Regions from separate parts of the Gilliamella sp. B2838 genome, predicted to be linked through region 2. Evidence: riboswitches for the same ligand, from Rfam matches in the RefSeq annotation. Region 2 holds a riboswitch; the other holds the start of a gene.
What was found. A riboswitch is a leader RNA that binds a small molecule or an ion and turns the genes downstream of it on or off. The one in region 2 is predicted to bind thiamine pyrophosphate.
Positions count from the first base shown of each region.

Region 1: linked by a shared signal. The riboswitch ahead of thiM (hydroxyethylthiazole kinase) and the one ahead of thiB (thiamine ABC transporter substrate binding subunit) in region 2 are both predicted to bind thiamine pyrophosphate.

Region 1 is NZ_JAFNOO010000002.1:189,273-195,475, forward strand. Features, by position in the region: gene trkA (Trk system potassium transporter TrkA) at 1-892, shown strand, start outside; TPP riboswitch at 932-1,034, shown strand; gene thiM (hydroxyethylthiazole kinase) at 1,095-1,883, shown strand; gene thiE (thiamine phosphate synthase) at 1,893-2,534, shown strand; gene thiD (bifunctional hydroxymethylpyrimidine kinase/phosphomethylpyrimidine kinase) at 2,546-3,340, shown strand; gene J3U63_RS02705 (STY0301 family protein) at 3,460-3,966, opposite strand; gene J3U63_RS02710 (STY0301 family protein) at 4,090-4,593, opposite strand; gene J3U63_RS02715 (heavy-metal-associated domain-containing protein) at 4,912-5,115, opposite strand; gene J3U63_RS02720 (hypothetical protein) at 5,374-5,700, opposite strand; gene mnmE (tRNA uridine-5-carboxymethylaminomethyl(34) synthesis GTPase MnmE) at 6,004-6,203, opposite strand, start outside.
Region 2 is NZ_JAFNOO010000003.1:21,449-27,651, forward strand. Features, by position in the region: gene argS (arginine--tRNA ligase) at 1-806, opposite strand, end outside; gene J3U63_RS03740 (hypothetical protein) at 1,292-1,639, shown strand; TPP riboswitch at 1,683-1,791, shown strand; gene thiB (thiamine ABC transporter substrate binding subunit) at 1,831-2,829, shown strand; gene thiP (thiamine/thiamine pyrophosphate ABC transporter permease) at 2,847-4,412, shown strand; gene thiQ (thiamine ABC transporter ATP-binding protein ThiQ) at 4,399-5,103, shown strand; gene cptA (phosphoethanolamine transferase CptA) at 5,274-6,203, shown strand, end outside.

The DNA of each region.
Region 1 (6,203 bases), on a different contig from region 2:
TGCAGTCACTGCTTATTATGGCGGTGCATTAGTGGGCAGTGAATTATCTGAACTAAAAGAGCATTTACCGCATGTAGAAGCTCGAGTGGTTGCGATATATCGAAAAAATCGTTTTATTCGCCCAATCGGTTCAACCTTAATTGAAGCGGGTGATATGGTCTATTTTATTACCCCTCCGGTGAACATAAAAGCCGTAACAAGTGAATTACAACGCTTAGAAAAGCCCTATAAACGTATCATTATTAGTGGCGGAGGCGGTGTTGCTGTCGCTCTAGCCAAACGCTTAGAAAACGATTATCAAGTAAAGTTAATTGAACGTAATGCTCAACGAGCTGAGTTTATTGCTGAACAGTTGGTCAATACAACCGTATTACATGGCGAATCTTCAGACCAAGAACTCCTCTCACAAGAACAGGTAGAATTAACCGATCTCTTTATCGCTGTCACCAGTGATGATGAATCTAACATTATGTCATCAATGCTGGCTAAACGAATGGGCGCTAAAAAAGTGATTGTTTTGATTCAACGGCAAGCTTACCTAGAATTGATCAATGATAGTGTGATTGATATTGCTATTTCACCACAGCATGCCACAATCTCTGAGCTTTTAAGCCATGTAAGACAAACGGGTATCGTCAAAGTCGTTTCACTCAGACAAGGGGAATCCGAAATTATTGAAGTTGTGGCGAAAGGCAATAGTGATACATCAAAACTTGTTGGTAAAAATATCAATGGATTAAAATTACCTTCAGCTGCAACAATTGGTGCAGTAGTACGAGGTGAAGATGTGATTATTGTTAATACTGATTTAACTATTGAAGATAATGACCACTTAATCATCTTTTTACCTGATAGAAAAGCCATAACCGATATTGAAAGATTATTACAATAATCTTGTTTAAAACTGATACTCAGTTCATAATACACAAATTGTTTTGACTCGGGGTGTTTTTTGTTTGATACAAAAAACTGAGATTTTACCCGTTGAACCTGATCTGGATTATACCAGCGTAGGGAAGTCTAAGCCGTTAACCTTCTGATTGGCAAATTCTTCCTAACCTGTTATAAGTTGTATTAATCGTTAAGGAAAGAATATGTCAGAGATAAAAACCTTTCAGGCTGAGCACGCCACACCATTTATTCACCTTGTTAAGCAGCAACGCCCATTAGTGCATTGCATCACCAATGAGGTCGTGCAAAATTTTACCGCCAATATCTTACTGGCAATTGGTGCATCGCCAGCGATGATTATTGCCAAACAAGAAGTGAAATCATTTGTCGATATTGCCAATAGCTTATTAATTAATATTGGAACACTGCATAGCAATATTGCTGAAAGTATGCTGTTAGCTGCCGAACAAGCCCAACAAAGCCGAACACGCTGGGTGCTTGATCCGGTTGCCGTTGGACCTGCCTTAGCTTATCGCACTGATATCGCTCAACAATTATTAAAATACCAACCTACAGCGATTCGGGGTAATGCCTCTGAAATTTTAGCGCTAAATGGCGAACATTCTTCTTCTAAAGGTACCGATAGCCAAGATTCGACAACGGTTGCATTAACGGCAGCTCAACAATTGGCTCGTCGTTATCAAACCATTGTCGCCATGACAGGCGATATTGACTATATCACTGACGGCGAGAACACCTATCGCATTGCGGGTGGAGATATTGCATTAACGTCTGTTACCGGTACAGGTTGTTCATTATCCGCGATGGTTGCTGCGTTTATTGCTTGTGGTGCTGATAGTTTAGCTGCCACAGCCAGTGCTTGTTATATGATGAAAAAAGCTGGTGAGCGAGCCAATAAACAGCAAGGACTAGGCAGTTTTGCTGTGTCGCTTATCGATCAGCTTTCACTTTTTGTTGATGGTTCAAAATAGGGCAAGCAGATGAAAAAACAACTCGATTTAACCCTCTATTTAGTGCTCGATCCGCAATTGTGTGGCGGTATTCAAGGTATGCTTAATACCACCAAAATTGCCATTGAAAATGGTGTAACTACCGTACAATTAAGATCAGAACAAGAACTATCAGGTAAAGATTGGTATCATGCAGCTATGCAGCTCAAGCACCTTTTAAAAGACACGCCAGTACCGCTACTTATTAATGATCATGTCGATATCGCATTAGCGATAGACGCTGACGGCGTACATATTGGACAGCGTGATCTACCTGTTGCCGTTACTCGTCAATTAATCGGTGCAAATAAATGGCTCGGCTTTTCTGTTAGTAATCAACAACAACTTGATGCCGTTGAATGGCAATTGGTTGATTATTTGGGTATTGGGCCAATCTTCCCAACTTCAACCAAAAAAGATGCGGCTTCCGCCATAGGTACTGCACAATTAGCTGAACTTGTGAAACTCAAACAGTGTCCTGCGGTTGCCATTGGCGGAATTGGTTTATCCAATGTCACTGAGGTCATAAAAACTGGTATTGAAGGTGTCGCAGTAGTATCCGCTATTTGTGGTCAAGCAGATATTGCTAATGCCAGTCAATCGCTACTGACCAAAATTCAACAAGCAAGATAGGAAATCAAAGAATGACAACAGTTGCATTAACCATTGCCGGCTCCGATCCTAGCGGTGGCGCGGGTATACAAGCAGATTTGAAAACCTTTTCGGCGTTAGGTGCTTATGGCATGTCAGTGATCACCGCATTAACCGCACAAAGCACGCAAGGCGTCGATGCTGTTTTACCTGTCTCGCCTGAATTTGTAGAAGCCCAATTTAATACTCTGTATCAGGATATCAATATTGATAGTGTAAAAATGGGCATGTTAATGAATAAAGAGATTGTGACAGTGGTTCATCATCTCTTAAAAAAACATCCGATTGCCAACATCGTACTTGATACTGTCATGGTGGCTAAAGGCGGTCATCCACTACTGAAATCTGATGCGGTGAATGCAATCCGTGAATTACTCTTACCATTAGCCACCGTTATCACCCCGAATCTACCAGAAGCGGCTGCCCTGCTCGATTGTCAAGAAGCCCAAAATGAGGACGAAATGCAGGCACAAGGACATGCCTTGCTAAAATTAGGTTGTAAAGCGGTATTAATCAAAGGTGGGCATTTACTTAGTCAAGAAAGCCCAGATTATTTAATTACGTCAAACCAAACAATTAGAATGGTATCGCCTCGTATCCAAACTAAAAATACGCATGGTACAGGATGCACTTTATCAGCTGCAATTACCGCATTATTACCGCAACACAGCTTGCCAGATGCCATTCAACAAGCAAAGAACTACTTACAAGGTGCAATTAGTCATGCCGATGATTTATCGATTGGCAAAGGAATTGGTCCAACCCACCATTTTTATCAATGGTGGTAAAAGCTAGCGAGCAAAATAATGGATTACTTGATGCTTGATTACCCGTTATTAGGGAAAATCATGACAGTTTGAGAGTTGAACGGGTGTGGGATTGCCAAGCTTTGCAATCCCACATAGGATTATTTAACATCTTCGGCTTTATTTGTACTGCAATAAAGTGTATTTTCATGAGATACGTTATTGCCGTATTTATCCTGAGAATAAAAAATCCAACAGCTTTTCATCGATGAGTCAATTTTTTGCACCAATTTAACCCTACTTCCAGAGTAGTCACAACGAACATAAAAGTTCTCATTAGGTTTAAATTGTTCAACCTCCCAGATAAACTGATATTTTTTAACGCCATTCTTTTTACTTAGCAAACGTTGATGGGGTCTTTGTATCGCCGCCGGATCGTCTAGATAAACATTAATACCCCAAAAGTCCTGTGAAAGGATAGTCTTATCGATATCAGAAGCATCAGCATATTTGCTCTTACCAATCAGGTCCCAACCTTCTGGCATGTTTACCATTTTTTCTCGAACATCGATCGATTTTGGGCAATCAATTTGGTAAGCATTGACGGTAAAAACCATTGCAAACCCGACAATGATTGTAACGATCGCATTTAACGTTTTTCCTTGCATATTGTTCATCCTTTTAAAATTTTTAGGCACATAATCAATTATTTTAGCCTAATTGAGTGAAAATCATGATGAAATAGAGTGTTAAACTAGGGGGATTGCAATGACTAGCGATCCCACATAACATTAATGATTATCACCCCTTTTATTGGTACTGCAATAAAGTGTGTGTTCACTATTTATCTCATTACCAAGCTCATCTAAAGAGACGTCAGTCCAGCAGCTTTTCATCGATGTATCAATTTTTTTTACTAATACAACCTCACTGTTATAATAGAAACATGAAGCATAATAACGATCAGTATCTTCAGGTCGTAAACTTACGTCCCATTCATTGCGATATTTCTTAAAACCTTTCTTGTTATTCAGCACATAATCCTCAGATTTTTGTACCACTAAAGGCTCTCCCAAAAAAACACCTACACCGGTAGATTTATGTGAAATGTTTTTCACAAAACCACTATTCCAAAATTCTTCCCTATCAGCTGCCCCCCATCCGTCTGACATGTTTTCAACTTTTTCTTTAACATCAATCGATTTTGGACAATCAATTTGGTAAGCATTGACGGTAAAAACCATTGCAAACCCAACAATAATTGTAACGATCGCATTTAACGTTTTTCCTTGCATATTGATTATCCTTTTAAGCATTGCAGGTAAATAACATTTTGAAATATTGAATATTTACGGCAATTATGGCGAAAATATCGACTTAGTCAAGTAGATTTAATCATTGATAATTGCATCTATCATTATCATGATTTTGAGTGGGGTTTTATTGAGATTGCTTTAAGTGAAATACATTGCAACCATGAATAGTCAACAAAAATATAGCAGAAAACAAAAAAGGGATTTTAGCGAAAATCCCCTTTTAATTTGACTTAATATTTTGCCACATGCTACACAGTAAAATCACCGGATAGTTATCTACCATTAAACTGATTAAAATTAATATGAAATACCCACAAACTCATAACCGGCTTCATTGACTGCTGCAATTGCTGCTTCTTGCGAAATGCTACCCCCCTCAATATCAACTTCATGTTTGGCTAAATCAACCGTCACCTTAGCTTTGGGATCGATATCGTTAATCGCCTTAGTAATGGCTTTAACACAATGCTGACAACTCATATTATCGACTATTAATTTCATGATAAACCTCTCTAATCAATCTGATAAAATCTATTATTGAATAAAAATTCAATTAACATCATTTAAACGTTACACAAAGAACCATTCTTTTAAATAATTGTTTTCGGTTGTACCTATATAGCATTATATATAACTAATTTTTAATAAGTTCAAGCTGAGTTTTATTAATAACTTTGTATAGCTAAAGAAGGCAATATTTTTTATTATTTAATGTAACTTTATCAAAGGAAAGAACATAATCAATATTTTGCTCTAGAGTCATAGTTTTACCACGAATACAAAAAGAGTAACGTTCATACCAGACGGTTGACCATAAACGCCAATTTTTATTATTTGACCAGCAGGTAAGTAAACTTGATTAGCTTTATTTTTGCCTTTCACCTTTATGTTCATTCCCAAATTTTTTACTTTTGGTCTATTTGTTGTTTTACCTTCAGTATATAGATAACCAAAATTAGGTTTTATTACATCAAAATTGATAATACTAAAATGATACCAACTATCATAATCCCCTACAAGCATAACCCTTGCCCTTGGTTCATTAGCACTTGGCTCTACATATTGGATAACTTTTTTATAGTCCATAAGGCTACAACCAGTTAATTAAATTAGTATAATTAAAAGAAAAATTTGACTAAATAGTTTTTCATAAATCATCCAACTTATACAGTAATCGCATTACACGCATACTAGATTATTTCTATTCTATACAAAGTTATTATAATTACGTTTCTTCTAGTTAGAATCTAATGTTAATACAACAAACTATCCTTGTTATATTGATAATATTCACCTCTTTTGAGCATTAAATCTTATATTTCAAATACAGCCCAGTTTAATTTATACAGTGAAAATTATGGCAATAATTAGAATAATTATCGATTTATGTTATTTTCCAATACAAAACGAACTAAATATCCGTCCAAGTAAATCATCCGAAGTAAATTGACCCGTTATTTCACTTAAGGCTTCTTGTGCTAACCTTAATTCTTCGGCTAATAGTTCACCTGCATGAAATGTCGTGAGTTGGTACTTACCGTTATTTAAATGTTCAGCGGCTTTTTCTAGTGCCTGTAAATGGCGACGAC
Region 2 (6,203 bases):
ATGCCTGGTAGCATGCTGTTATAGATGCTTTCGCCCATTGTATCTTCAATCGATAATGTGACATTAAGGCGTTTATATGTGGCAATATTTTGCGTCATGGTGATATCAACCAATTTTCGCCACATTTCACGGCAATATTTGTCACCACCTTGAAGTTTTACTACATAATTACGGGCTTTTTCGGCAAAGGCTTCGTCTTCATCGTAATGTTTTTTAGCTGCGCGATAGAACGATTCTAAATCTGAAAGCTCCATGTCGTTGGCATGTTCATTTTCCATTTTTTCAAGATAGGCAATTAACATCCCAAATTGGGTTCCCCAATCTCCAACATGGTTGGCACGGATAACATTATGACCAAGAAAGCTTAATACTCGTACACTGGCATCACCAATAATGGTTGAGCGTAGATGACCGACGTGCATCTCTTTAGCAACATTGGGTGCCGAGTAATCAACCACAATAGTTTGAGGTTTGGCGGGTAAAGTAATATTGAGTTTATCACTACTTAGCGCGACTTCGTTTTGTTCAGCAATCCAACTATTTTTTAAGAAGATATTAATAAAACCCGGCCCAGCGATTTCCACTTTATCGGCAATATCATCAATATCAAGATGTTGTAAAACTTTTTCAGCTAATGCGCGTGGTGGCATTCCCAATTTTTTAGCGGTAGACATGATACCATTTGCTTGATAATCACCAAATTGAACTTTAGCGGATTGCTTGATTAAAGCGTCACAGTTTTTATCAGCACCGGCCATAATCATTGCTTGGGAAACACGTTGTGTTAATAGTTGTTGAATATTCACACTGAACCTAATCAATTAAAATAAAATGCCCAATATAATACTGATAAATTGATAAATTGTCACTGTGGGATTAGTTAAGGACAAGTAAATAGCTAATTTTTTTATAAACAAAAATTTTTTAATTTAAGGGTGATAGATTAACTTAACTATAAAATAGAAAAAAATAAAAAGAAAACATGTGCCAAAATTTATTTAACTAACTGATTGTCAATGCTTTTTGTCTTTTCAACTTTGGCATTTGCCCAAGACCATAACAATCTGCAAGAGCTCAAACTACCGATAACCTCCTCACAATTGATAAAATACTATAAATCAAATAATCATGGTGAAAATGTCCTTTTGGATAAGTATGCAAAACTCACTTGACCTTTAAATGAGCAAGAGATTGATTTCCCGATCCAAAATACGTCCTATGAATTTATTCCCTTTCATGAAGGAATTCGTTATTACGAAGTAGGTGGTTTTATGCGAATAATTGTCTTTAAGTGATTATTTATAATTGGTATGGGATATCTGATACCCCATTACTCAATATTCAACTAACTAGTTATGATGAACAAGGTAAATTGCTTGATGCGGTGCTTTTAGATAGTCAATATTCTTATGAGGATGTGAATTGTTTTATTGAATTTTCGGTCAATAAGGATTTAACGATAAACCTAAAACATTATGTGACTAACTATTATGATGATGAACATGAATATGGTGATGAAGCTGGACTAATAAAAGATCCTAAACCGGAATTTTGTAAAGGAGAGCAGTATAAGATCAACACTGGTAAGTTTAAGTTAATTTATTCTAAAATGGCAAAGAAGTTTGAATGGCAACAGTGAGTAACAACTATTTACAATTAAGCCTTCACCGACTACACTAATGCTGTTCTCAACGGGGTGCCCTAATGGGCTGAGAGTGTTAGTTGTGTTAACATAACCCGTCGAACCTGAACTGGATCATGCCAGCGGAGGGATTTGAGTTATTATATCTGCTCAAACCTTTTGTCTTTTTCTTGCTATTTGGAGGCAAAATGTTTCGTCAATTGTTGTTATCAACTGTTCTATTTATATCATTATTTTGGTCGCATTTTTCTGGCGCACAGCAACCGACTTTAACAATATATAGCTATAATTCGTTTATGTCGGAGTGGGGGCCTGGAGAAGCTATCAAACAGGGTTTTGAAGCTCAATGTCATTGTCAGCTAGAAGTAATTACGTTAGGTGATGGTGTTTCAATTTTAAATCGTATTCAGCTTGAAGGTGATAAAACCAATGCTGATGTTGTTTTAGGGTTGGATAATAATCTACTTGAGCAAGCAAAATTAACGAATATTTTTATTCCACATCAGATCGACAAACCCGATAATCTCTATACTGACTGGTGGGATAATGAGTTTATGCCATATGACTTCGGTTATTTTGCCTTTATTTATAATAAACAGAAGATAAAAAATCCACCGCGATCTATGCAACAGTTAGTTGACAATAAAGATCATTGGAAAATCATTTATCAAGATCCTAGAACTAGCACGCCTGGATTAGGTTTGCTGCTGTGGGTTAAAAAAGTTTATGGTGATGATGCTGCGCAAGCATGGCAAAAAATAGCTAAAAATACCGTAACAGTAACAAAAGGTTGGAGCGAATCTTACGGCATGTTTTTGAAAAATGAAGCAGATTTAGTATTAAGTTACAGCACTTCCCCTGTTGCACATATAATTTCTGATAACGATCATCGTTTTGCTGCCGCCATTTTTGATGAGGGGCATTATCGTCAAGTTGAAGTGGCTGCCATTGTAAAATATACACAACAACCAGAGTTAGCTCGCCAATTTTTACATTATTTATTAACACCCGAGATTCAACGTCAATTTGCTGAAAAAAATGTCATGTATCCAATCATAAAAACTGATTTGCCAGCAGCTTATCAACAGATTGATACAGTGAAAAAAGCCCTTGAATTTGATGCAAAGCAAGTTGAATTAAATCAAAAATCTTGGGTGCGTGAATGGCAAGTTGCTGTCAGTAAATAATGTCATCGGAACGAATATTGAAATTTCAATCCTTAATTCCAGGTATCAGTGCTGTTGGTTTGATTTTGCTCATATTAGGCACGGCACTTATTGCGCTTTGGGGATTTGCAATTCGAACCGATAATATAAGCATCTATTTTGATCATTATTTACTGCATATTATTTGGGTAACAGTTTTGCAAGCTGGTTTATCAACTTGTTTAGCCATCATATTGGCAGTATTGATGGCGAAAGCATTAGCTATGGTAGGCTTTCCATGTCAAGGATTACTCATCAAAATAATGCCGGTTACCTTTATTTTACCGACTTTAGTTGTGGTTACTGGTTTGCTTTCAGTGTATGGTCAGCATGGTATCGTTTCGTTAATTTTTCAATTTTTGAACCTACCAATTGAATTATCAATTTATGGTTTGAAAGGTATATTATTAGCCCATGTGTTTTTAAATTTTCCTTATGCTTGTTGTTTGTTTTATCAATCCTTAAAAAGTGTTCCTATCGAACAAAAACAGTTAGCTGCTCAGTTAAATTTTTCTGCTTTTACTTTTTTTAAGTTAGTTGAATGGCCATTATTGCGTCGACAAATCTTACCAATGGCAGCACTGATTTTTATGTTATGTTTTTCAAGTTTTGCAATCGTGTTAGCTCTTGGTGGCGGGCCAAAATATACCACTATTGAGGTAGCAATATATCAGTCGATCCGTGATTTTGATCTTATACAAGCCGTGTTACTTTCTTTTTTGCAACTAATTTGTTGTATTGGTTTTCTTATCATCATGCAAAGAATAAATCGAATCAAAAAAATGCATATTCGATTTGTTCATCAAACTTATCAAGTTCCGATTCCTTACTATTTATCATTGATCAGTTATGTCATCATTTTGATTGGGAGTTTATTTATTTTATTACCGTTGGTTACAATATTGATTGAAGGTATTTATTTTTTCAAATTTGCGTTATTAACAGCGGCACTTTTAAAAGCACTGCTTACCTCAATTATCATTGCAGTAGGTTCCGCTTTTATTGCAATGTTTCTTGCATTATTGTTACTTTGGACCAATAGCCGATTATTGATTAATCAACAAATTAAATGGAGCAATCGTTTAATGTTAATTGGTTCATTAATTTTGGCCATTCCAAGTATGGTTTTAGCTTCAGGGCTTTTCTTATTATTATTTCAATATGCCGACAATATAATTATTATTTCAATATTAGTGATGTTGTGTAACGCACTGATGGCGTTACCTTTTTTATTAAAAAATCTTTCAATCCCCATGTATGAAGTGAGTTTACGTTATTGGCAACTTTGCCAATCGCTTAATATTCAAGGTTTAACACATTTTTACTTGATTGAATTTAAGGCATTAAAAAAGTTGATGGTAATGAGTTTTGCTTTTGCTGTTATTTTGTCATTTGGTGATTTTGGTGTTATTGCTTTGTTTGGTGGGCAAGCTTTAACCACCTTACCTTACTATTTATATGAGCAAATATCACACTATCATTATCAAGAAGGTACTGTGACGGCTGCAATTTTATTGATGTTATCTTTTAGCTTAATGGTTGTGATGGATTATGATCGAACTTAATCAAGTAAATTATCATTACGATAATTTTAATATGCATTTTGAAATTAATATTGCAGCAAAAGAGCACGTCGTGATTGTTGGACCAAGTGGTGCAGGTAAAAGTACTTTATTGAGTTTAATCGCTGGGTTTATTTTTCCAAATTCAGGCACAATTAAACTTAATCATCAAAATATGACAAAAATTGCGCCGGGCAAACGCCCTGTGTCGATGTTATTTCAACACAATAATTTATTTAGTCACTTAACAGTTCAACAAAACATCGCTTTAGGAATTAAACCATCATTAAAACTTACACAAGCTGAGCAAAATACAATCGCTAATATTCTTGAACAAGTCGGATTGGCTGGATTTTCAGAGCGTTATCCAGAACAATTATCAGGGGGGCAACGTCAACGAGTAGCGCTGGCTCGTTGTTTGATACAACATCGTCCAATTTTATTGTTGGATGAGCCTTTTTCAGCCCTTGATCAAGCTTTACGTCAAGAAATGTTATCGTTAGTTAATCAAATTTGTCATCAGTATGATTTAACGCTAATGATGGTATCGCATTATCTAGATGAATCATTGAACTATTTCTCGCGTTGTTTAGTGGTAGAAGATGGACAGATTATTTTTAATGAACGGCCTGCGCAATTAATGCAACCACAGTATAGTGCTGTTGCAAAATTGTTAGGTATAAAAATTGACTAATATGATAATAATGTTAATTTAGTGATAACTTGATCAATTATATATTAAGTTTTTTTATTTTAGTAACTAGGGTTGTTATTAATTATTAACTTTAATAAATACCTTAAGGTTTTATTAATCTCGAAAAGATAACTTATAAAACTTAATTATTCCTTGTTGAAAAAAAAGTTATGCAAAAATTTAACCAGTCTGCAAAATTTAGTTGGTCAAATCTTATTTTTATCATTCTATTTTTTTGCTATTTTTCTTGTGCTTTACAACTTTATATAGCCTTATCTGGACACTCCAACTTTATTGGTTTGCGCGATGCAATAATTTATAGTTTGATTTGGCTAATTCCTGTTTTATTTTTTCCTAATTATACCCGTAAAATCACCGCTGTTTATGGAATAATTGTTGGTGGCCTGTCTTTGATTTCAATTGGATATTTTGTCATTTACCGACAAGAATTTTCACAGAGTGTATTTTTTGTCATGGCGGAATCAAACTTCAATGAATCACATGAATTTATTCAACAATATTTAAGTTGGAAATTGGTGGTTATCCTTGTTGTTTATATTTTAATTGCAATTTATTTGTGGAAAAAAGTCAAACCTGTTTATGTTAAAAATGGTACCAAGTGGATAGTATCTATGCTAATTGCTATTTACGCGATAATGCCGTTAGTAATTAGCTTAACTGTCAAAAAAAACACCTTTGAAGAGGCGTATAAACATTTATTAACACGTATGGAAACCACAGTACCTTGGCAATTAATCAATAGTTACATAGCTTATCGTTCGCAATTATCTAGCATGGAAGATATCTTAAATCACTTGCAAACCTTACCAAAGTTAGAAAATTTAACCGATGCTAATGGTGATACGCCAAGAACGTTAGTGCTAATTATTGGTGAATCCACCACTCGTAATCGCATGGGGATTTATGGTTATGGACGCGATACGACGCCTCAAATTGAACAATTTAAAAAGGATAATCCAGATTTACTCGTATTTAATGATGTTGTATCTTCAAGGCCATATACCATTGAAATTCTCCAACAAGCGTTAACCTTTGCTGATGAGCGGCATCCTGATTTATATTTGAAAACTCCCTCACTA